DNA from 2 places in the Glaciecola petra genome. Region 2 is predicted to be linked to the other one. Evidence: predicted binding sites of a transcription regulator. Region 2 holds the regulator's gene; the other holds the start of a gene.
What was found. The regulator LexA, encoded in region 2, represses DNA repair genes until DNA is damaged. The targets are predictions, from matches to a motif close to TACTGTATNNNNATACAGTA.
Positions count from the first base shown of each region.

Region 1: recN (DNA repair protein RecN) is a predicted target of LexA. The motif match lies at 2,159-2,178, and genes of this name have one in related genera.

Region 1 covers NZ_JAVRHX010000001.1:838,624-849,733, reverse strand. The annotation lists gene RM552_RS03830 (alpha/beta hydrolase family protein) at 24-287, shown strand; gene RM552_RS03825 (3-hydroxybutyrate dehydrogenase) at 321-1,097, shown strand; gene nadK (NAD(+) kinase) at 1,202-2,077, shown strand; gene recN (DNA repair protein RecN) at 2,234-3,907, shown strand; gene RM552_RS03810 (outer membrane protein assembly factor BamE) at 3,999-4,352, shown strand; gene RM552_RS03805 (Na+/H+ antiporter NhaC family protein) at 4,402-5,715, shown strand; gene RM552_RS03800 (methyl-accepting chemotaxis protein) at 5,799-7,367, opposite strand; gene RM552_RS03795 (EAL domain-containing protein) at 7,593-11,110, opposite strand, start outside.
Region 2 covers NZ_JAVRHX010000002.1:438,333-449,442, forward strand. The annotation lists gene plsB (glycerol-3-phosphate 1-O-acyltransferase PlsB) at 1-1,030, opposite strand, end outside; gene lexA (transcriptional repressor LexA) at 1,271-1,891, shown strand; gene coxB (cytochrome c oxidase subunit II) at 2,205-3,323, shown strand; gene ctaD (cytochrome c oxidase subunit I) at 3,327-4,952, shown strand; gene RM552_RS09775 (cytochrome c oxidase assembly protein) at 4,982-5,608, shown strand; gene RM552_RS09780 (cytochrome c oxidase subunit 3) at 5,626-6,504, shown strand; gene RM552_RS09785 (DUF2909 domain-containing protein) at 6,506-6,712, opposite strand; gene RM552_RS09790 (SURF1 family protein) at 6,763-7,515, shown strand; gene RM552_RS09795 (hypothetical protein) at 7,570-8,130, shown strand; gene RM552_RS09800 (COX15/CtaA family protein) at 8,149-9,132, shown strand; gene cyoE (heme o synthase) at 9,196-10,152, shown strand; gene RM552_RS09810 (SCO family protein) at 10,173-10,835, shown strand; gene RM552_RS09815 (GNAT family N-acetyltransferase) at 10,842-11,110, shown strand, end outside.

The DNA of each region.
Region 1 (11,110 bases), on a different contig from region 2:
ATTCACAAACATCTCTATCTGGTTTGTCTTCGGGCGATGCAATAGACACTGTTGGTGACAAATATGCCACTATGACAGGGCTAAACGAATGGGCGGCCAACAACAATATGATAGTTATGTATCCGCAAATTAGGAAGTCAGCTATGTTTCCAATGAATCCACAAGCTTGTTGGGATTGGTGGGGATATACAGATAAAAATTACGCTAACAAAGACGGTAAACAAATTAAGGCGATTCACCAAATTATATTAAATTTGCCTCAATTTGTGTTTAATCGTAGCCAATAAACGCAATAACGCATTTTTATACTTGGAAAAATCATGCAAAAAATTACACCTAAAACAATATTAATTACGGGTGCCGCCAGTGGAATAGGTTTTGGTATCGCGACTTATATGGCACAACAAGGTCATAATATTGTGGTTGCTGATATTAACAAAGATGCCGCACATAAGGCGGCTGAAGCCTTGAGTCAATATGGAACTGACACTCGTGCAATTGCAATAAATGTTACTGATGCTGAGGCGATAGCAGCCCTGCCCGCTTTACTGGGTAATACTAAAATTGACGTCTTAGTCAACAATGCCGGTATTCAACATGTGAGTGCGCTGGAAGATTTTCCGGCCGACAAGTGGCAACTATTGATAAATGTGATGTTAGTTGGTCCAGCTTTACTTACCCAAGCTTTTTTGCCACAAATGAAAGCGCAAAATTATGGGCGTATTATAAATGTTGGCTCCATCCACTCTATAGTCGCCTCGCCGTTTAAATCAGCATACGTCGCAGCTAAACATGGACTTGTCGGTTTTACTAAAACAGTGGCATTAGAAACCGGTGATTATAATATTACTATTAATACTTTGTGCCCAGCTTATGTGAAAACACCATTAGTTGAAGCACAAATAGGTGATCAAGCTAAAGCCAATAACATGTCTGAAGAAGAAGTAGTCAACAATATATTTTTAGCTCCCATGCCCAAAAAAGCATTTATTGAGATTGACGAGTTAGCCACGACTGCCGAATTTTTAATGTCGGATGCGGCTAAAAACATGACTGCACAGAATGTAGTTCTAGATGGTGGTTGGACAGCGCGTTGACAATTAAAAAAAACCAGCGAATTTGCTTGCCAGACGCACAAGCTTAAGTGTACCTTTCAGTTATGGATGTTAAATTTTCGTTAGAAAAGGTGCTGTTGTAAAAGATGCGTTATAAAACCGTTGGTCTTATCGGTAAACCAAGCCACTCGGCAAGCTATACAAGCTTAAATATTCTGGTTGAAGAGCTTGCATCGCGCGAGTGTAATATCTTAATCGAACAGCGTATTCGTGATTCAATTGACGATAAATCTTTAGTCGTTTGCTCTATGCAAGAAATTGCCGAACAGGCTGATTTGGCTATTGTTGTTGGTGGAGACGGCTATATGCTCGGCGCCGCCAGGGTGCTAGCTGGTTTTTCGATCGATGTGATTGGTGTAAATCGTGGTAATTTAGGCTTTTTAACAGACATTAATCCAGAGGGTATATCACGTCAACTCGCGCATATATTTGCTGATGAACTACATCGTGAAGAACGCTTTTTATTAGAAGCTCAGGTGCATAGTAATAACGAACTTCAAAGCACGCACGTGGCTGTAAACGAAATTGTGTTGCACCATAGCAAGGTCGCCCATATGATGGAATTTGAATTACACATTGGCGATGACTTTGTATTTAGTCAACGGTCTGACGGCATGATAATTGCCACTCCAACCGGCTCTACTGCATATTCTCTTTCTGGTGGCGGACCAATATTAGTGCCGCATCTCGATGCTGTGACCTTAGTTCCGATGTTTCCACATGCGCTTAGTAGTCGTCCAATTGTGGTCGATGCTAATTCAGAGATAAGACTAAAAATTTCTGATAAAAACTCAGATAACGTACAAATAAGTTGCGATAGCCACGTTGTCATTTCATTGGCTCCCGGCGATGTTGTCACAATAAAGAAAAGTCCTAATTATTTATCGTTAGTGCATCCTCCTGAATATTCTTATTTCAATGTATTAAGAACAAAACTTAATTGGGGCAGCCGCCTTTTTTAATATGTACTTTTGTTCTATTGCACTGCATTGAATGGATGGGTTATAAAAGTGCCTTTACATTGATTTAATTACTGTTTAGTATACTGTATAGATAAACAGTAACTTACTGATTAACACGCTTATGTGTTGAATATTTCAGATTAAAGGTAGCAAATTATGCTAGTTCATATTGCGATAAAAAATCTAGCCATTGTTAAAAAAGTAGAACTAACGCTAGGCTCTGGTTTAACCGCTATAACTGGGGAAACCGGCGCAGGTAAGTCGATTGCCTTAGATGCTTTGGGTTTGTGCCTTGGAAATAGAGCAGAATCAAATACAGTAAGAACTGGAGCCGACAAAGCAGAGGTAGTGGCTCATTTTGACCTTGGTAAACTCAAACGTGCTAGAAAATACTTAAATGAACATGAGCTGGCCCAAGACGACAACCCTGATGAATGTTTTGTTCGTCGAGTTATCAGCGCTGAAGGCCGTTCAAAAGCATTTGTGAATGGCATACCAGTTAATTTAACGCAGTTAAAAACCTTGGGAACTTTTCTCGGCGCAATTTACTCACAACATGCACATCACGAATTCCTAAAAACTGACAACCAACGCAGTGTGTTAGATGCATATGGCAAGCATGCCCCGCTTACTGAACAACTAGCACTAGCATTTTCCGCCTACACTAATACAAAAAAACAGCTTGATATAATGTCTCAACAGAGCCAACAACGCGCAGAGCGTATGCAATTGTTGGCTTATCAAGTTGAAGAACTCGATGAATTCAGTTTGACTGAAAATGAATTTGAAGAACTCGAAAATCAGGTGAAAAAACTGCATCACACCCAAGATATTTTACTCAACAGCGAACGTGCCTTAGAGTGCCTCGAAAGTGCCGACAATTCTGATGCACTTTCTTTAATCAACCAAAGTATCAAAGCTGTTTCAGACATCATACAGCACGACGATAGCGTGCAAAATGTGAGTGAAAGTTTATATGGTGCTTTGGCGCAACTTGAAGAAGCCTGTAACGATTTAAAACACTATCAAAATACAATTGAAGCTGATCCAGAACAGCTTATTTTGCTAGAAAATCGATATTCTGAATGCTTGGATATTGCAAGGAAACATAAGGTTAGTCCTGAAAACCTTTTCCAAATGCACATGGAGTTGGTAAATGAATTAAGCTTAATCAAAGGGGAAGAAAACAACTTAATCACGTTGCAAGATGAGCTTCTTAGCCATGAAGCCAACTACAAACAGGCGGCAGATGCTTTATTTCAAGCAAGAAAGCTTTCAGCAGCAGCACTTGCTAATGAAATTCAAACTTCTATCAGAGAAATGAATCTGCCCCATGCTCTTGTTCAAGTGTCTGTAAATGAGATTGATAATAAAGCGCCAGCAAAAAATGGTAATCATCTAGTAGAAATACTATTGTCAGTTAATCCAGGTCAAGTTTTAGAGCCTATTGAAAAAGTCGTTTCTGGCGGAGAGTTATCCAGAATAGGCTTAGCGATACAGGTCATATGTTCAAAAGAAAATCATATTCCTACCATGGTATTCGATGAAGTCGATACCGGTATTAGTGGACCCACTGCAGCTTTAGTCGGGAGATTATTAAGAAAGCTTGGAAAAGAAGCGCAGGTAATGTGTGTTACTCATTTACCTCAAGTTGCAGCACAAGCTCATCACCAGCTTTTTGTGAGTAAAAGTACCGATGGCAAAACGACTGAAACTAATCTTTTAAAATTAACTAAAGATGAACGTGTAAATGAGATAGCCCGCTTGCTAGCGGGTGACGAATTAACCGATACTGCAATCGCAAATGCCAAAGACCTATTAAGCTTGTAATGACATGAACCTTTATTTAGAACCAATTTGTACTTGAATGGTCTTAGGCAGGTGAGTTACGATGCACGCGCAAAAACTATAAAGGTAAACCATGAAATTAAAATTAGTCTTAATATTTGTCGTCTGTTTGTTAACAAGTGCATGCACAGACTGGATATTTCGTATAGATGTTCCACAAGGCAACTTCTTGGATCAAGATGATGTAAATAAACTTCGCGTTGATATGACAAAAGAGCAAGTCATTTTTGTTTTAGGCAACCCAGTTGTTCAAGACAGCTTTGATAATGACACTTGGTATTACGTGTATGATATGAAAAGAGGCATGCGTAAAAGAGGTGAGGACATACGAAAAGAGTTAGTCATCACATTTAAAGACAATAAAATTGCATCATTGGATGGTGATTTTGAAACTCCTGAAGACTTTAATACGCCGCTAGAGCAATAAAAAAGTAAACTGAGTCTAAACAAGCCACTGCGCAAGGTTAATAACAATAATGACTCCAACACCCAAATTTATTGGACTAAGCCCAATTATATTGTCGGTCTTGCTGGTGGTTGTTTCAGGTGTGGTTTCACAAGATTTTAATACCATGCCTATTTTGGTATCGCTGCTGCTAAGCTCAGCTTATGCGTTTTCACTTAACCCACAGTCTAATAAACTCAATATCGCACAAAAAATTGATATTTTCTGCGTCAGTGCAGGCAATAAAAATATTATTCTATTGGCAATCATTTTTTTATTAGCAGGCGCTTTTTATTCCCTCACAATAGAAATTGGTGCCCGCGATGCCACGGTAAATTGGGCTTTGCAATATATTCCCTCGCAATTTTTACTACCTGGACTGTTTATCATCAGTAGCTTTATCGCGTTTTCCATGGGAACCTCGATGGGAACCATTATGGCAATTACACCAGTAGGTATTGGCTTGGCTGATAGCTTATCTTTTTCGGCACCACTTGCAGCTGGTATTGTCATTGGCGGTGCTATGTTTGGTGACAACCTATCATTTGTATCGGATACGACTATTGCCGCCACTAAAACCCAAGGTGTTAAGCTTATTGATAAATTTAAAGCAAATATATTAATTGTAACGCCAGCGGCAGCGGTAACGATTTTACTATTATTATTGATAGATATTCCCGATACTTCTAACATCACTTTACACACTTACAATTTATGGTTAGTGATACCCTATTTCCTAGTCATCTTTGCCGCTTTAATTGGCCTAAATGTGATGGCAGTATTAGGCTTAGGTATATTATCAGCAAGCCTTATCGGACTTATTAAAGGCCAATTCGATATAGAGGGTTTGCTCAGTACCTTGCAAACCGGTATGGGTTGGATGCAGAACTTGGCTATTATTGCATTAACGATTGGAGGTATTATTGGCTTAATGAGGGCTTATGGTGGCATGGAATGGTTAATGCAAACATTAACCAAAAGAATTCGGAGCAAAAAAAGTGCTGAATTTAGTATTGCCAGCTTAGCCAGTTGTATGGACATCGCCACTTCTAATAATACCATCGCCATTGTTTCTTCTGGTACGATTGCCAAGGAAATTTCAACTAAATACAACGTAGACCCAAGGCGTTCTGCGAGTATCTTAGATATCTTTTCATGCGGTTTTCAAGGACTAGTACCTTATGGTGGACAGTTACTGACGGCGGCAGTGATGTGCAACGTATCCCCCGTAGCGTTAATCAAATATTGTTGGTACCCGGCGTTAATACTTGTATTCGGTGTCTTAGCAATTGCAAGTGGTTTACCTAAATTTAAAAGCCTTGATGATAAATCCAAAAGAATTTAAATAAAACTTCATTGCAATCGCTTTGTTGGACAGTTGCTACTCGACTTTTTGGTTGACGTTTAGCGTTTGTGTTTTTTTTTCACTTATCTATGGAAACGCATGACTAACGAGCGTTGTTGCTCTATCGTCTCTTTTAGTTTGTCACTTGTAAGCTTTGTACTCTCTGAGTTTTGTTTAGTTTGTAACGCTGACTCTGCGATATGTGAGATTTGTTCATCGATATGTGCAGACACATTACTTTGTTCTTCTGTTGCACTTGCCATTTCTATGGTCATATCGGCAACTGAATCCATCATTTGATTGATGTCGTTAAAGTGTTGTTGGGTTTTCTGGACCTTTTCAATACCTGCGGTCGCACTCTCTACCCCAGCTTCTGATGCGTTCACAGCTTGACTGGAACGCTCAACAAGGGTAGTTATAATGGCGTGAATTTCTTCTGTCGACTCTCTTGTTCGAGTGGCTAATGACCTTACTTCGTCAGCGACTACTGCAAAACCTCGCCCTTGTTCACCCGCTCTAGCTGCCTCTATTGCGGCATTCAAGGCTAATAAGTTGGTTTGCTCAGCAATACTGGTTATAGTGCTAGTCACATTACTTATTTCATTAGTTGAGTCAGATAATGCTTTTACAGAACCCGCAATTGACGAGACAGAATCCCTTAAGGAAGTTATTGTTTCTGTCGCTTCTATAGCACCGTCGAGTCCAACGCTTATTTGACCATTCGCATCGTTGACTAACGCTTTACTTGAATCCACTCTGCTGGCTACTTCGGTAATCGCTTGCGACATTTCAGTAATCGCGGAGGCAATTTGCTGAGTCGCTTGTTCTTGGTGAGTCACTGACAAGTTAGTGCTATTAGCAGACTCCGATTGCTCAAGCGCAATTTGTTCCAGCGGTTCGATATTGTCTGAAATTCGAGTGATGGCAGTTTGACCTCTAGCGGCTTCGACTTTAAGTGCGAGTTTTATTTCGGCAATTCGGCCTGTGTCAGCAAAATATGTTTGCGCCACAATTTGGTTGTGATACGAATTAGAAGCAGATGCTAAAATTGAATTAAATTCTTTGTTTCGTAAAACTAACGCAAAGCTGCCGGTACCCAGTACAAAACAAGCTGATACCAAACCTAATAATAGATTGCCAGACCATATCCCGGAAACCAGCCCTGCTATACATGCAAGACTACTGTATGGCACAAGCGCGGCACCAAGTGTCTTAAATCTGCGTGCTAACGTAGTAGGAGACTTACTTTCTCTTATCCTGCGATAGCATTCTTCTGCAAGTTGTTTTTCTTGCATAGTCGCGTTGACTCGAACCGATTCATACCCGCTAATTTTTCCGTCTTCAAACACCGGCGTCACAAAAGCAGACACCCAATAGTGATCACCGTTTTTCCGGCGGTTTTTTACCAGCCCCATCCAAGAATTACCCGACTGAAGTGTTGCCCACATTTCTTTAAATACTTCTTGGGGCATATCTGGATGTCGAACAATATTATGATTTTTGCCAATTAGTTCATCGTAATCAAATCCACTGACTTCTTGAAAAGCCTTATTGCAGTGTTGTATCACGCCACGGGAATCTGTCGATGAAATGAGTCGTTGCTGATCTGAAAACGAATATTCGTTACCGGTAACTTCTTTGTTTCTACGCATTTTGTACTCAATTAAGGTTAGAGTGAATTTGCATCATTTATAATTTGATATCGGTAAATCCCAATAATGCTTTACATAAAGTATAGATAAATTTCAATGCCATTTGGACGAGCGGGCAATTTAATATTGCTCTATTTTATACGTATCACTCGATGCTTATTCGACAATCGACAGCTGATTATAGTAATCGGGTATGAAATCATCTAATTGATACAAAATGCTACCTTAAGGAAGGCGATTTGTAGCGCGTTTTTCGTAGGCATGCTTATATAGCTTTTTAGAAATATTTACACCGCCATCTTGGATAATTTTCGGGAATTGTAACAATGCGGTTGCTTCCACTGCAGACACAGGTTTTGATAAGTAGTAACCTTGGGCATAATCGCAACCTTGTTCAATTAACGAGATTAATTGGGTTTGTGTTTCAATGCCTTCCGCTGTGGTTTGTTTACGTAAACTTTTGCCTAGAGATATGGTGGCGGTAACAATGGCGTGTGCATCTGCATAGATTTCTTTATCTTCATTTTGGTCAATAGATGAAATAAATCGACGATCAATTTTTAAAAACTGTACGGGTATTTCGCTTAAATAGGCAAGTGAGGAATACCCTGTTCCAAAATCGTCAATAGCTAAATCTATTCTGCGTTCACGAAGCGCATCAAATAATTCGCCAATAGCATAATTATTTTCAATCAACACTGACTCAGTAAGTTCGAGCTTAAGATATTTCGCTTCAATACCCGATGCCTCAATAGTCGTATCGAGCATATCCAAAAAGTTGGTTTGTTTTAACTGGTTTGAGGATAAATTAACGGATATTGAAGGTGGTATATCAAAATTCATATCGTGCCAGATCTTGGTTTGTCGACAAGCTTCTTCTAATACCCATTTGCCTATATTCCAAATGAGACCCGTTTCTTCGGCAATAGGGATGAATTTGAATGGTGGAATGAGGCCTTTTTCAGGATGTTGCCATCTAATTAAGGCCTCAAAACCAGCAAGCTTACCCGTTTCCAAATCAACGATAGGTTGATATTGAAGATAAAACTCATTATTGCCAAGTGCTTTTCGTAAGCTAGATTCGTATTCGGCGGCTTCAAGACTAATTTTTTGCATGTCGCAATCAAATACTTTATAGGTGGCTTTACCCGATTCTTTAGCACTGTACATCGCTATATCAGCGTCTCTTAATACATTGGGTACATTTTCATAACTATGATCGCAGACGACGACACCAATGCTCACATTAAAATAGAAAGTGTTGTCAGATAAAATAAAAGGCTTTTTAAAGGCATCCACTATCTTTTGAGCCAATTGAACCAGTTGTGCTTGATCATTGTGCTTGGCAACAACAGTAAATTCGTCGCCTCCCAGTCTGGCCGCATGTTGATCTTTATTTAATAAATCTTTCAAGCGAGCCGCTGATTCAATGAGTAGTCTATCTCCCATAGCATGACCGTGGGTATCATTAATTTGTTTAAAGCGATCGCCATCAAGAAAGAGCACACCAAAGCAATCATTTTTATCTTTTTTGCATTTAGTCAGTAATTCTTCAATTAGTTCTATTATCCATTGCCTATTGGGCAATTGCGTTAAGGAATCGTGAAAAGCCATATGAAAAAGTTGTTCTTGCGCTGAATTTTTCTCGTTTATTTCAATTTGTAGCTGTTTAGTTCTATCTTCAACTCGATTTTCTAATTCAGCGTTTAAACATGCTAACGAGTCTGTTGATTCTTTTAACTGTGCTGCATGAAGTTGAAGTTGCGCTGTTTTATCATCGACTTTCTGTTGGAGTTCTTTTTCTCGCTGAGCGTTAATTGAAAGTCGCCAATACATTACTATAAAAATCAAACTAATAATTAAGGTAACAAAGAGCAATATTGACCACCACGTTTGATACCAAGGTGGCAGAATTGAAAAACTAAATGATGCACCTGTTTCATCCCACAAGCCACTGCTATTCGCGCTATACACTTCAAACTTATAATTGCCTGCAGGTAAATTAGTATATTGTGCAAAACGCTCATTTGCGGTAGCTTCAACAAATCCAGTTTGCCAGCCATTTAATCGATATTTAAATTTATTGTATTCTGGAAAAACATAACTGAGACCAGTGAATTCCAACTTCAAACTATTTAAATCATATGATATTTCGGGTGTGTTAGAGTGCGATGAATGACGCAAATAAATCTCTTCGGTTGGGGTGTTATTTTCAGCCGAAATGAAATCTATTGTGGTTATGAGTGTTTTAGGTATAAATTCATTTTCAGGTAAATCATTGGGATTAATAATGGATACACCATATTTGCCTGGTACATAAATCTCATCTTCGATATGCCAAAAACTGCCATGTGTGCTCAACTCATTGCCGGCAAGTCCATCATGCTCAAAGTATCTAAACCACTTGTTTTTAGCGATATCAAAAATACTTAAACCATGATCGGTAGCCACCCATAATTTATTGTCACTATCCTTCCCGATATAGTAAATGACATTATTACTTAAGCCTTCGGCTGTGGTATAGGATTTTTCGCTTTTAGTGTGATAGTTATACTTTACTAAACCTTCTCGGGTACCTATCCAAATTTCATCTAATGATTCGACAAGTACAAACGAAAAGCTTAAGCTTTTCGTTGCTAACAAAAAAGTAAACTCTCCAGTTTTTAAATCTAGTACCTCAAGGCCTCGGTCTCCCGCAAGCCAGAGTTTATTGTCAAACAATTGCATATCGGAAATTTGCTCATTAGTAATATCACTATTGCCACCTCGCCGTTTATGAATGAAATTGGTAAAAACCCCATCTTCAAAATTAAAATATTGTAATCCCTTAGCCCAAATACTCATCCATATTCCACCTCGTTGATCTGCCACAAGTGTGAAAACATTGTTACCGGCAAGCGTTTGTTCAGTTGGCTTGTTCGGGTCAAAAACTAGTCGAGTGACTTGCATGGTTTCTGGGTTAAATTTTGATACGCCACCTGACCATGTGCTTGCCCAGATATGCCCATTTTCGTCTTCACTTAGGCTAATAACAGAATTGGAAGACAGCGTGTTGGTATTGAGTGGATCATGTTTTATGTTAGAAAACATACCGGTATTTATATTCAGAATATTAATACCGCCACCATCTGTGGCAATCCATAGATCACCATTGTCGCGCAAGATACTGCTATATGAATGTGGAAAATAGTCTTGAGGAGGGTGACTAAATTTGTCGCGTAAAATTGCAAATTTCTCGAGATCAGGCGTGACTCGATAAACGCCGTAGTTATTCATCGCAAGCCACAAAGAACCGTTTTCGTCCTCTGTTATTTCTTCAACCGTGGCATAGGGCAACTTTCCCGGTTCATTAAAAGCCGATGACATACAGATAAATTGATCTACTTTGGGTTTATACAAACATAAACCTTCTTTTTCTGTACCAACCCATAAGTTACCAGCGCTGTCTAAATATGTTGTTGTGATGTCATCGGAAATTAAGCCACTGTCGATATCGCTATTGTTATATAAAGTAGATTGTTGACTATTAGTGTCTATCCGTAACAATCCCTGCGGTGTTCCTATCCATAATGTCTTGCGCAATGCATCTAGGGATATACTTCTTATTACTAAGCTATTTAAATAGGCGTCCAACTGAGTACTTATTCTGGTAAGTTGGTTTTGTGCAATATCAAATTTAAACAGGCCAGTTGAAGACATGATAAAAAGAGCATGTAGGTCTTTATCATACGCCATGCTATCAA
Region 2 (11,110 bases):
CAGCTGGCCAAAAATTTAAGTTAATACCGGCAGCGATATGTGGCGTGACCAATCCTTCATGATAAATCACATAAGTCAGCAATAAATAATCCATATGACTTTTATGACAAGGTACATAAATAATTTCATGTCCATTGGCTGCTAATTCGCGCACTCTTTCTGCATGCGATACATCGATACCGTCATATATCTTGTTCCAAATACGCGTTAATAATCGGTCGGCAAGCCGTATTAGACCTTCGCGATAATCGGCAGCTATTTCGTCCACATATTTAATTGCTTTCTGCCGGGCTTTTTCTGGGCTGAGTTTTTTCTGTCGACTTTCTTCTTCTATCGCTTGTTTGACCGCTTTTGCGCCAAGTAACGAGTTATGTAGTGTTTCTCGTTCTAATAATGTTGGGCCACTTAATGTTTGTCGTTTACGCTGGAAATGAGTGCGTGCCACTCTTATTAATTTGTGTGCTATTTGTTGGTCACTGCCTTTTAAAGAAGCCATTTCCCGAGTTGAAACCGGTTTTGAATAACTAACAAAGTTGTCACGACCAAAAAATAAAACGATAAATGCCTTACGCAACCAATTTGGAGAAGCTTTTATGGCTAAAAGCTGTGCAAATCCAGATTTTTCCTTTCCTGCTGAGCGACCCCAAGAAATAAAAACCGGTACGACTTGGGCATCAAGGTCTTCGAATTCTCTATGCAAGTTAAACATTTTGGTGAAATTTTCTTCGATCGTGGTTGGCTTAATACGTTTAGTAAGAAGACTTTGGGGACGATCTAAATAATAACTACGATTATGCTCTTGGTTGACTAGGGTTAGTGGTTTGTTAGGAGCGGGTAAACCTAGCGCTTCGGTTGACTTTTGCAGTGCTATAGCATCAGTAAAAGATTTGGTTTGTAACAAGTATACAATAGGGCGAGTTTTGTCTATCCCCAGTTCGTTTGATAAATCGTTTGGCACGCTTTTTACTGACACCATCCAGCCGATGGGGGCGGCGATCAGTTTTTTGAAAAAGAGACCTATCGAATTCATAACTACTCCATTGTCGCCTTTGTACAGGCCATTTATGCCCGATATATTAACAGGCAAAGCCGCCATCTGCCTAGTTATATGGGGCCAAGTTAACAAAATAGAATACCATGGGTTAAACATATTTTTGCTATTCAGCGCATGATTTGATGTTCGTTGCTTTATTTTGGGTGGAAAAATAAAGTTGCTTCTAAAGCAATACTGGATATACTAGCAACAACTGTATAGAAAAACAGGCTGTTTATGCGTCCACTAACACCACGACAACAAGAAGTTCTAGATTTAGTCAAAACAACAATGATTGACACAGGTATGCCGCCTACTCGAGCTGAAATTGCGCGGCAATTAGGTTTTAAATCTGCTAACGCAGCAGAAGAGCATCTAAAAGCCCTAGCAAAAAAAGGTGTGATTGAAATTTTGCCTGGTACATCTAGGGGCATTAAATTAAATGTTGATTTGGAAGATGAAGTTGAAGAAGGTTTACCATTGATCGGTCAAGTAGCCGCAGGTGAGCCAATATTGGCACAAGAACATGTCGAAAATCGTTTCAAACTCGATCCAGCCATGTTTCATCCTCGCGCCGACTTTTTGCTTAGAGTAAAAGGCGAGAGTATGAAAAATATTGGCATAATGGATGGCGACTTGTTGGCTGTTCACAAAACTGACCAAGTTAATAACGGTCAGGTTGTGGTAGCCCGAGTTGATGAAGATGTTACAGTCAAACGTTTTGAGCGAAAGGGTAGCGAAATTTTACTGCATGCAGAAAACGAAGAATTTGCGCCAATACGGGTAGATCTTGCTTCTCAATTTTTCACGATTGAAGGTCTTGCAGTAGGCGTTATTAGAGATCACGCAGGATTATAAAACATACTATTGAGTGTTAAAAATATTATTAGATCACAAGGCAACGATTAAAAGTTGCCTTTTTTGTACATAAAAGTTTCCTTCACCACGAAAAACTCGAGCAAAACAGAAGAAAAAAGTAACAAAAAACTAGACTCTTAACCTGATTTGTCCGATGATTATATAGGTATTTACATAATCAAAACAATTGCATTACTAGTTATTAATCTAAAGTCGAAAAAATACCATGAAAGCACTGCCGCTTTTTATGGTATTAGAGTTGTAATGCATAAATGGGAGTCCTAGTGTGAAGCTTGTAAAATTCATTTCGTGGTTGTCTTTGGCAACAGTCGGCTTTTCAGCAATTGCAGTCGAGACCGGAAGATCCGATCTTAACTTACGCAAAGGTGTGTCTGATATTAGTCATCAAGTTTATGATTTACATATGTTGATGTTCTACATCTGTGTAGTAATCGCTGTGGTCGTGTTTGGTGTCATGTTTTATTCCATGTTCGCTCACCGCAAATCTACAGGAGCGAAACCGGCTAATTTCCATGAAAGTGTGAAAGTCGAAATCGCGTGGACTGTCATTCCATTTCTAATTCTTATTTTTATGGCGGTTCCGGCAGCGAATACCCTAATTGATATGGAAGACGTCAGTGAAGCAGATATAACAATTTTGGTCACTGGTTCCCAATGGAAATGGCATTATGAATATCGTGAAAACGATATAGATTTCTTTTCTGTGCTAGCAACTCAGCCCGAGCAAATAGCCAATAAATTCGACAAAGGCGAAAATTATCTTTTAGAGGTTGATCGTCCCTTAGTTATACCAACTGGGAAAAAAGTCCGTTTTTTAATTACCTCTGACGATGTTATCCACAGTTGGTGGGTACCAGATTTCGCTGTCAAAAAAGATGCGAATCCTGGTTTTATCAACGAAGCTTGGACTAATGTAAACGAACCGGGTATTTACCGCGGTCAATGCGCCGAATTATGCGGCAAAGACCATGGGTTTATGCCGGTTGTAGTTATTGCTAAAGAACCCGCTGAATATGAAGCATGGGTAAACGAACAAGAAGCTATTGCGCGTAGAGCAAGAGAAGAAGAGCAACGCTTGCTTGCGATGAATATGAGCATGGAAGAATTAATGACCACAGGTGAGCGAGTTTACAAAGCGGTTTGCGCGGCATGTCACCAAGTCAACGGTGAAGGTTTACCCGGTGTGTTCCCAGCTTTGAAAGGCTCCAAAATGGCGCTTGAAGATATCGATGGTCACATCGATATTATCGTGAACGGTAGCCCGGGTACGTCGATGGCTTCTTTCGCGCGTCAATTAACGATGTCGGAAATAGCCGCAGTGACAACATACGAGCGAAATGCTTGGGGTAACAACACTGGCGATATGGTTCAAGCCAAAGATGTCAACGCAATTATGAATGGCGAGGAGTAGAGTATGTCAACTGCCACTGAAAATGTTCAAGATACACCTAGCACTGACCATGGTGCTGCCGACCATCATGATGACCACCATCATCATATTCCAAAAGGCATAACTCGTTGGTTATTTACCACTAACCATAAAGATATAGGCACTCTCTATTTGTGGTTTGCTTTTATCATGTTCTTGGTAGGCGGAGCCATGGCAATGGTGATTCGTGCTGAGTTATTTCAACCTGGTTTACAAATAGTAGAACCCAACTTCTTCAATCAAATGACCACTGTGCATGGATTGATCATGGTATTTGGTGCGGTTATGCCAGCCTTTACAGGATTGGCAAACTGGTTAGTACCGATGATGATTGGTGCGCCAGATATGGCGCTTCCTCGCATGAACAACTGGAGTTTTTGGATACTACCATTCGCTTTCCTAATATTACTTGCATCTTTGTTTATGGAAGGCGGCGGTCCGGCATTTGGTTGGACTTTTTACGCACCTCTGTCTACTACTTATAGTGGTGACAGTACTGCATTGTTTGTTTTTTCAGTGCATATCATGGGTATTAGTTCAATTATGGGCGCGATTAACGTTATTGTGACCATTTTCAATATGCGTGCTCCTGGCATGACATATATGAAACTACCGATGTTTGTTTGGACTTGGCTAATCACGGCTTTCTTGTTAATTGCGGTTATGCCAGTTTTAGCAGCTGCGGTAACAATGGTGCTTACCGATAAGTTCTTCGGTACCAGTTTCTTTGATGCTGCTGGTGGTGGTGATCCGGTAATGTTCCAGCATATATTCTGGTTCTTCGGACACCCAGAAGTATATATTATGATTTTGCCAGCTTTTGGAATCATCTCGCATATCGTACCAACCTTCTCGCGTAAAAAACTGTTTGGTTATGCATCGATGGTTTACGCTACGGTCTCTATTGCCTTACTTTCATTTATTGTATGGGCGCATCACATGTTTACTACTGGAATGCCAGTGTTTGCTGAAATGTTCTTTATGATAGCGACTATGCTTATTTCGGTGCCGACTGGTGTTAAAGTATTTAACTGGGTAGCGACTATGTGGCGCGGCTCTATTAGTTTTGAAGTACCCATGCTATTCGCCATTGCATTCATTGTTCTATTTACCATTGGTGGACTGTCGGGCTTAATGCTTGCAATAACACCTGTTGACTTCCAATATCATGATACTTATTTCGTTGTTGCTCACTTCCATTATGTATTGGTAACGGGCGCAATATTCTCGATTATGGCAGCTGCGTATTACTGGTTACCAAAATGGACGGGTAAAATGTTTGATATAGGTTTGGCTAAGGCTCATTTTTGGTGTTCTTTAGTGTCGGTCAACGTGTTGTTCTTCCCAATGCACTTTGTAGGTTTAGCTGGTATGCCTCGCCGTATACCCGATTACGCATTGCAATTTGCCGATTTCAATAAGTGGATATCGGTGGGTGGTTTTGCATTTGGTTTATCTCAATTAATCTTCTTATGGTTACTGATTAAAGCATGTAGAAAGCAAGGTGAACCTGTCTCGAGTCAAGTTTGGGAAGGAGCCGAAGGTCTTGAGTGGGAAATTCCTTCTCCTGCGCCTTATCATACTTTTGAAACGCCACCAGTGGTTAAGTAAGAATAGTTAACGAGTTAACAGTAGTTTCTATGACTAATCAAAAAATCGATATTAGTAGCGCTAACGAGCAAGAGTCTGGTTTAAATAATCAAACTCTTGTTCGAGAGCAGCCTAACCACAGTAAAACAGTTGGCAAAATACTGCTGGCAGTAGTGGGTATGTTTGGTTTTGGTTTTGCGTTAGTCCCCTTGTACGATGTTTTTTGCGATATTACTGGCATAAACGGCAAAACGAGTAACGAAGCTGCAGTTTATGAAGCAGTAGAAGTCGATACCAGTCGAATGATAACGGTAGACTTTATAACCAGAACAAATTCGGGCATGCCTTGGGAGTTTGAAGCTCAAACTCAGCAAGTGAAAGTCCATCCTGGTAAAATGAGTGAAGTTGCTTTTTATGTGCGTAATCCGACAAAACGAGACATAATCGCACAAGCTGTGCCATCTGTGTCACCGGGAACTGCTTCACTTTATATGAACAAAACGGAATGTTTTTGTTTTCAGCATCAACCTTTAAAAGCTGGTGAAGAAGCAATTATGCCGATGGTATTTTACATCGACCCTCAACTTCCAGAAGACATCACATTTTTCACATTACAATACACTTTGTACGACATTACTGAATCTGCTCAACCTGCAGACGTAGTGGCGATGAATTAAAGATAACGGAGAAAAACATGGCTCAAGAACAATATGAAAAGTACTATGTGCCCGAACAAAGCATTTGGCCAATCGTTGGTGCGGTAGCTTTATTCCTAATAGCGGTAGGAGCGGGTAACTTTGTTATTGAATCTACCAGCGATAAAACTGGCATTGGTGCTTATACCTTAATCGCAGGTTTAGCCTTACTGTTAATCATGCTTGTTGGTTGGTTTAAAAATCAAATTGACGAATCCATGAGTGGTATGTACAGCGCACAACTTAGCCGCTCTTATCGACAAGGGATGTCTTGGTTTATTTTTTCTGAAGTTATGTTCTTTGCCGCTTTCTTTGGCGCATTATTTTATGCACGTGCTATCTCAGTGCCATGGTTAGCTGGAGCGTCTAACAACGCAATGACTAACGAAGTGCTTTGGCCTACATTTGAAGCTATTTGGCCTTTGGTTACTACTCCAGATGGCAGTACCACACAAGCAATGCCATGGGGTTTACCAGCAATCAATACCGCCATATTGGTTGTGTCGTCAGTTACCTTGCATTTTGCGCATGTTGGTCTTGAACAAGTTAAGCGCACGCAATTAACGGTGTGGCTATCGGTTACTATTATTCTAGGTATAATATTCCTAGGTTTGCAAGGTTATGAGTATGTTCACGCTTATCAAGAATTAGGGCTTAAACTTGATTCTGGTGTTTATGGGAATACTTTCTTCTTGCTAACAGGTTTCCACGGTATGCATGTAACTCTGGGAACCATTATTTTGATTGTTCTTTTAGGTAGAGTACTGAAAGGCCATTTTACACCCGATGAGCATTTTGCGTTTCAAGCTGGCAGCTGGTATTGGCACTTTGTAGACGTTGTATGGATTCTCGTTTTCTTCTTGGTATATGTATTTTAATTTAGTATGGTCGCTGGTTTAGTTCTATTAGACCGGTGGCCATAGCAATCAATAATAAAATCATGATTGTGGCTGAGGCGATAACGCGTCGGCCAAGAAACTTGCTCATTGGCTCGGTAGATTTTCCCTTCAACATGATCATCATTGCTTTAAACAAGTTAAACACCATAAAAATTAGCAATACAATCAAGACTATTTTGATGACCACAGCTTTATCCCTTTTTAGTTCAGATATACTTTAAACCCTAGGTAATTGTAATGCCAAGCAGTAAAAATAGCCAAACATTCCCTTACATCGCTTGTGTGCTGGCGTTCATTGCGATTGCCATTATGATCGGTTTGGGTATATGGCAGTTAGACCGCAAGGCGGAAAAAGACGCACGCTTGGACCAAATCCAACAAGCACAAGCTCAAGATAATGTTGATATTGCGAAGGTCGCTGAAGAACCGTACTTATACGAAGACTTTATTGTATCTGCTAAGGGAAATGCGAATAATCAAATATTTTTTATAGACAATAAAATTGTGAGTGGAAAACCTGGGTACCATGTTTTAGTGCCTTTACAAACTAATCAAGGCATGGTGATGTTAAATCTTGGGTGGGTATCTTCTACAGGTTCTCGAGAAGTGTTACCTAAAGTGAAAATACCCATGCTGTCTGAGATTCAAGGTGTGCTTTATATTCCTACTCTCAACAAGATTATTACAGAAACTAATTCGCGTTATGGGCAGTTTCCCGTTTTATTGCAACAAGTTGATCTTGAAGAGATTAAAAAACACATAGGAAAACCTCTTCTACCCTTTGTTTTACGATTGACTGAATCGGCACCGCAAAGCGAGTCAAACTTTATACGCGATTGGCAAGTTGTTACAATGAGCCCTGAAAAACACTTAGGCTATGCTATTCAATGGTTTGGTTTGGCGATAGCTGCATTAACCGTTTTTTTATTAACAATGCTAAAATGGATGAATGGTCCTCAGCATCGCCTAGAACAAACAGAACAAGATTAAATTGTTTTAAATAGCATCATAACACCAGATATTTTAAAGGAATTATAAACAAGCATGAGCACCCAAAAAAATAACAAACGCGCTTTGATCATGATGATTTTGGTTTTTGTATTGCCTGTATTGCTTGCCTATATGGCTCTTCAATTTGATTGGTTTAACAAGGCGGCAACCAATAGAGGTGAATTACTTCAGCCAGTTATTGAAGCAGCAACAGTGCTAGATAGTAGTGATACAAAATGGCATTTAGTATATGTGTTACCTAATGTTTGTGATCAAGCCTGCGAAAATGCGATTTATAGTATTGAGCAAATATATACGGCTACAGGAAAGGAATCTGACCGTGTATCTATGTTGTTTTTACAAACTGAAAACTCTGCATCAGCGGCAATAGCAAAGGTGAACGAAAAAAACGGTACGTATTTGTTACAGCAAAGCCAGGAAAATGTTAATGATGTGTTTAAAAGCACCGATATAAATGCTATTTTCATTTCCGATACCTTGCACAACGTAGTTCTTCGATACCCCGTTACCGCAAATAAAGACGATGCCATTATGGATAGTAGAAACATTCTTGCTGATTTAAAAAAGTTACTAAAACTTTCACGAATTGGTTAGAACTAGGATATTAGAAAAATGAAGAAGTTAGTACTTGCCAGCATATTTTTAGCACTAGTTGTGATTATATTAGGCGCATACACGCGTTTAACGGATGCTGGCTTAGGTTGTCCCGATTGGCCTGGTTGTTATGGCCATTTAGGTGTCCCACAAACTGAGGCTCACATAGACGCAGCAAACGAAGCGTTTCCAGAGAGGCCAGTTGAGGCTGAGAAAGCTTGGAACGAAATGATACATCGTTACTTTGCAAGCGCGTTGGGCTTCTTTATTTTAGTTATTGCTATTTGGGCTGCAGTTAAACATTTTAAAGGTACAGCTGGTCCGGTAAAACTTCCCCTTTTGTTGTTAATTTTAGTGTGCTTTCAAGGAGCATTGGGCATGTGGACTGTCACACTAAACTTATTACCAGTTGTTGTGATGGCTCATTTGCTAGGTGGTTTTACGGTGTTGTCTTGCTTATTCCTTCTGTATTTACGACTCACTCCTTATCGAATACCTGGTGGTGATTCTTACATTCGATCAATGGCAAAATTTGGTGTGATTGGGATTGTATTACTTGTTGCTCAGATAGCTCTTGGCGGTTGGACATCAGCTAACTACGCCTCTTTAGTCTGTACCGAATTACCAATTTGCGAAGGAGCTTGGATAAACAAACTCGATTTTGCAGGTGCATTTTCAGTTCCCGACGCACAGAATTACGAATTTGGGGTGCACAATAATGATGAGCGTACCACTATGCATGTAATGCATCGCTTTGGTGCGATTGTAGTATTTTTGTATTTGTGCTGGTTTGCCATTGCACTCTTTAAAAAGTCCAGTTCTAGCATGGTGAAACGTTTATCTATATTACTGGTGATTGTTCTGGGTATCCAAGTGGCACTAGGTATTAGTAATGTTGTGTATATGTTGCCGCTTACAGTGGCAGTCATGCATAATGCAGTAGCGGCATGTTTGTTACTCGTAATGGTTTTATTGAGTTATACTATGTACAGAAAGTATTGATTATTGCTTAAATATTTACGCAAAAGTTGTACAAAAAAGAATAAAGGTATCAAGGAGTAGGGAATGAGTCGGGCAGCAGAGCTTAAGTCCAACCATCAGCAGGCACATACAAATAGTACGCAAACGGCTCAAGTAGTTAATGCGACTGAGCATATGCGAGCCAGTTGGCGTGATTATTATGAATTGACTAAACCTCGCGTTGTCATGCTGCTCTTACTTACCGCCTTGGTGGGTATGTGTTTAGCAACGTCTACTTGGGTTGAACCGGTAATATTGGTGGCAGGAATGTTGGGGATTGGTTTATTGTCTTCTGCGGCTGCTGTAATAAACCATGTTGTTGATCACAAAATTGATTCAGTAATGGCACGTACATTCAATCGCCCGGTTGCAAAAGGAAAAGTGTCAATTCGCAATGCCCTTATCTTTGCACTTGCTTTAGGCCTTGTGGGGTTTGTGGCATTAGCAGTATTTGTCAATATGCTCACAGCGTGGTTAACGCTGTTAAGTTTGGTTGGTTACGCCGTCATTTATACTATGTACCTTAAGCGCGCAACACCTCAAAATATTGTGATAGGCGGTTTGGCTGGCGCAGCACCTCCTTTGTTAGGTTGGACCGCAGTGACTGGTGAAATTCACGCTTATGGTTTGCTATTAGTATTGATAGTGTTTACCTGGACTCCCCCCCATTTTTGGGCCTTAGCCATACATCGTGAAAAAGACTACGCTAAGGCGAAAATTCCCATGCTTCCCAATACACATGGCGTAGATTTTACTAAAACATGCATTGTCTTATACACTCTGTTGTTATGTTTGATCTGTTTGTTACCTTACTTAACAGGCATGAGCGGCATGTTCTACTTAGTTGGTTCAAGCATGTTAAACGCTTACTTTATGTATTTAGCCCTAAAACTTAAATATAGGGCAAGTCCTACCACCGCCATGACAACCTTTAAATTTTCGATATTGCATTTAATGGTGCTATTTGTTGTTTTACTGATTGATCATTATTTGCCAATTTAGCAAGCAGAGATAACGCAGTTATGAATAATAAAATCCTTGGTGTTGTATTGGTGCTTGTGTTTGTTTTAGGTATTTACCTCGCATTAGTTATTGCACCACCTGGCTTTGATGATTCAGAAAGTGAAGATCTTACTGCACAAACCCAACATATGGTCTGGTATCCGCAAGCTCGTGCGCTTTCCGATTTTTCAATTACACAACACGACGGTAGTTCGTTCACAAAACAAAACTTAGTAAATAAATGGACGTTGGCCTTTGTCGGATATACATATTGCCCAGACATTTGCCCAGTTACTTTGTCCGAGATAAATAAAGTTTATCCACAACTGACAGAAAATGCTGTTGATAAACCATTACAAATTTGGTTTTTGTCGGTTGATCCAAAAAGAGACAGTATTGAACGTTTGAACGAATATATTAATTATTTTAACCCAGAATTTGTTGCCGCAACTGGGCCGCATACTGAACTTTTCCCCTTAGTACGTAGCATGGGCATGATGTATTCTTTAAGTGAAAGTACCGACCAACCTGACTATTTAGTCGACCATAGTGCTTCTATTGTAGTGATTAACCCAGATGGTAATGTGGTTGGTCGATTTAAACCCAAGCATGTACCTGGCAAACTTGCTACCAGCGATGTACAACAACTTTTAGACGACGTACCCGTACTTTTAGGTCACTAACTAAGCATGATTGAGCTAAAGAAAGGTACAGCAGAAGATTCGTCTTCGCTTGCCCCTTTAATCTTAGCTTCGGCGCCTGTACTTTTGCAATTTCTCTTTGGTTCAAGAGATGTTGCAAAACGCTTTATTGAACACGCAGCTAAGCAGATAGATGGACAATACAGTAGTACAAGACATATTATTGCAACGAACTCCAACTTACCCATTGCATGCATGACAGTATGGCATGCAAATATGCCAGAGTCTTTTAGGGCCGGCACTTTAGCAAGTCTTAC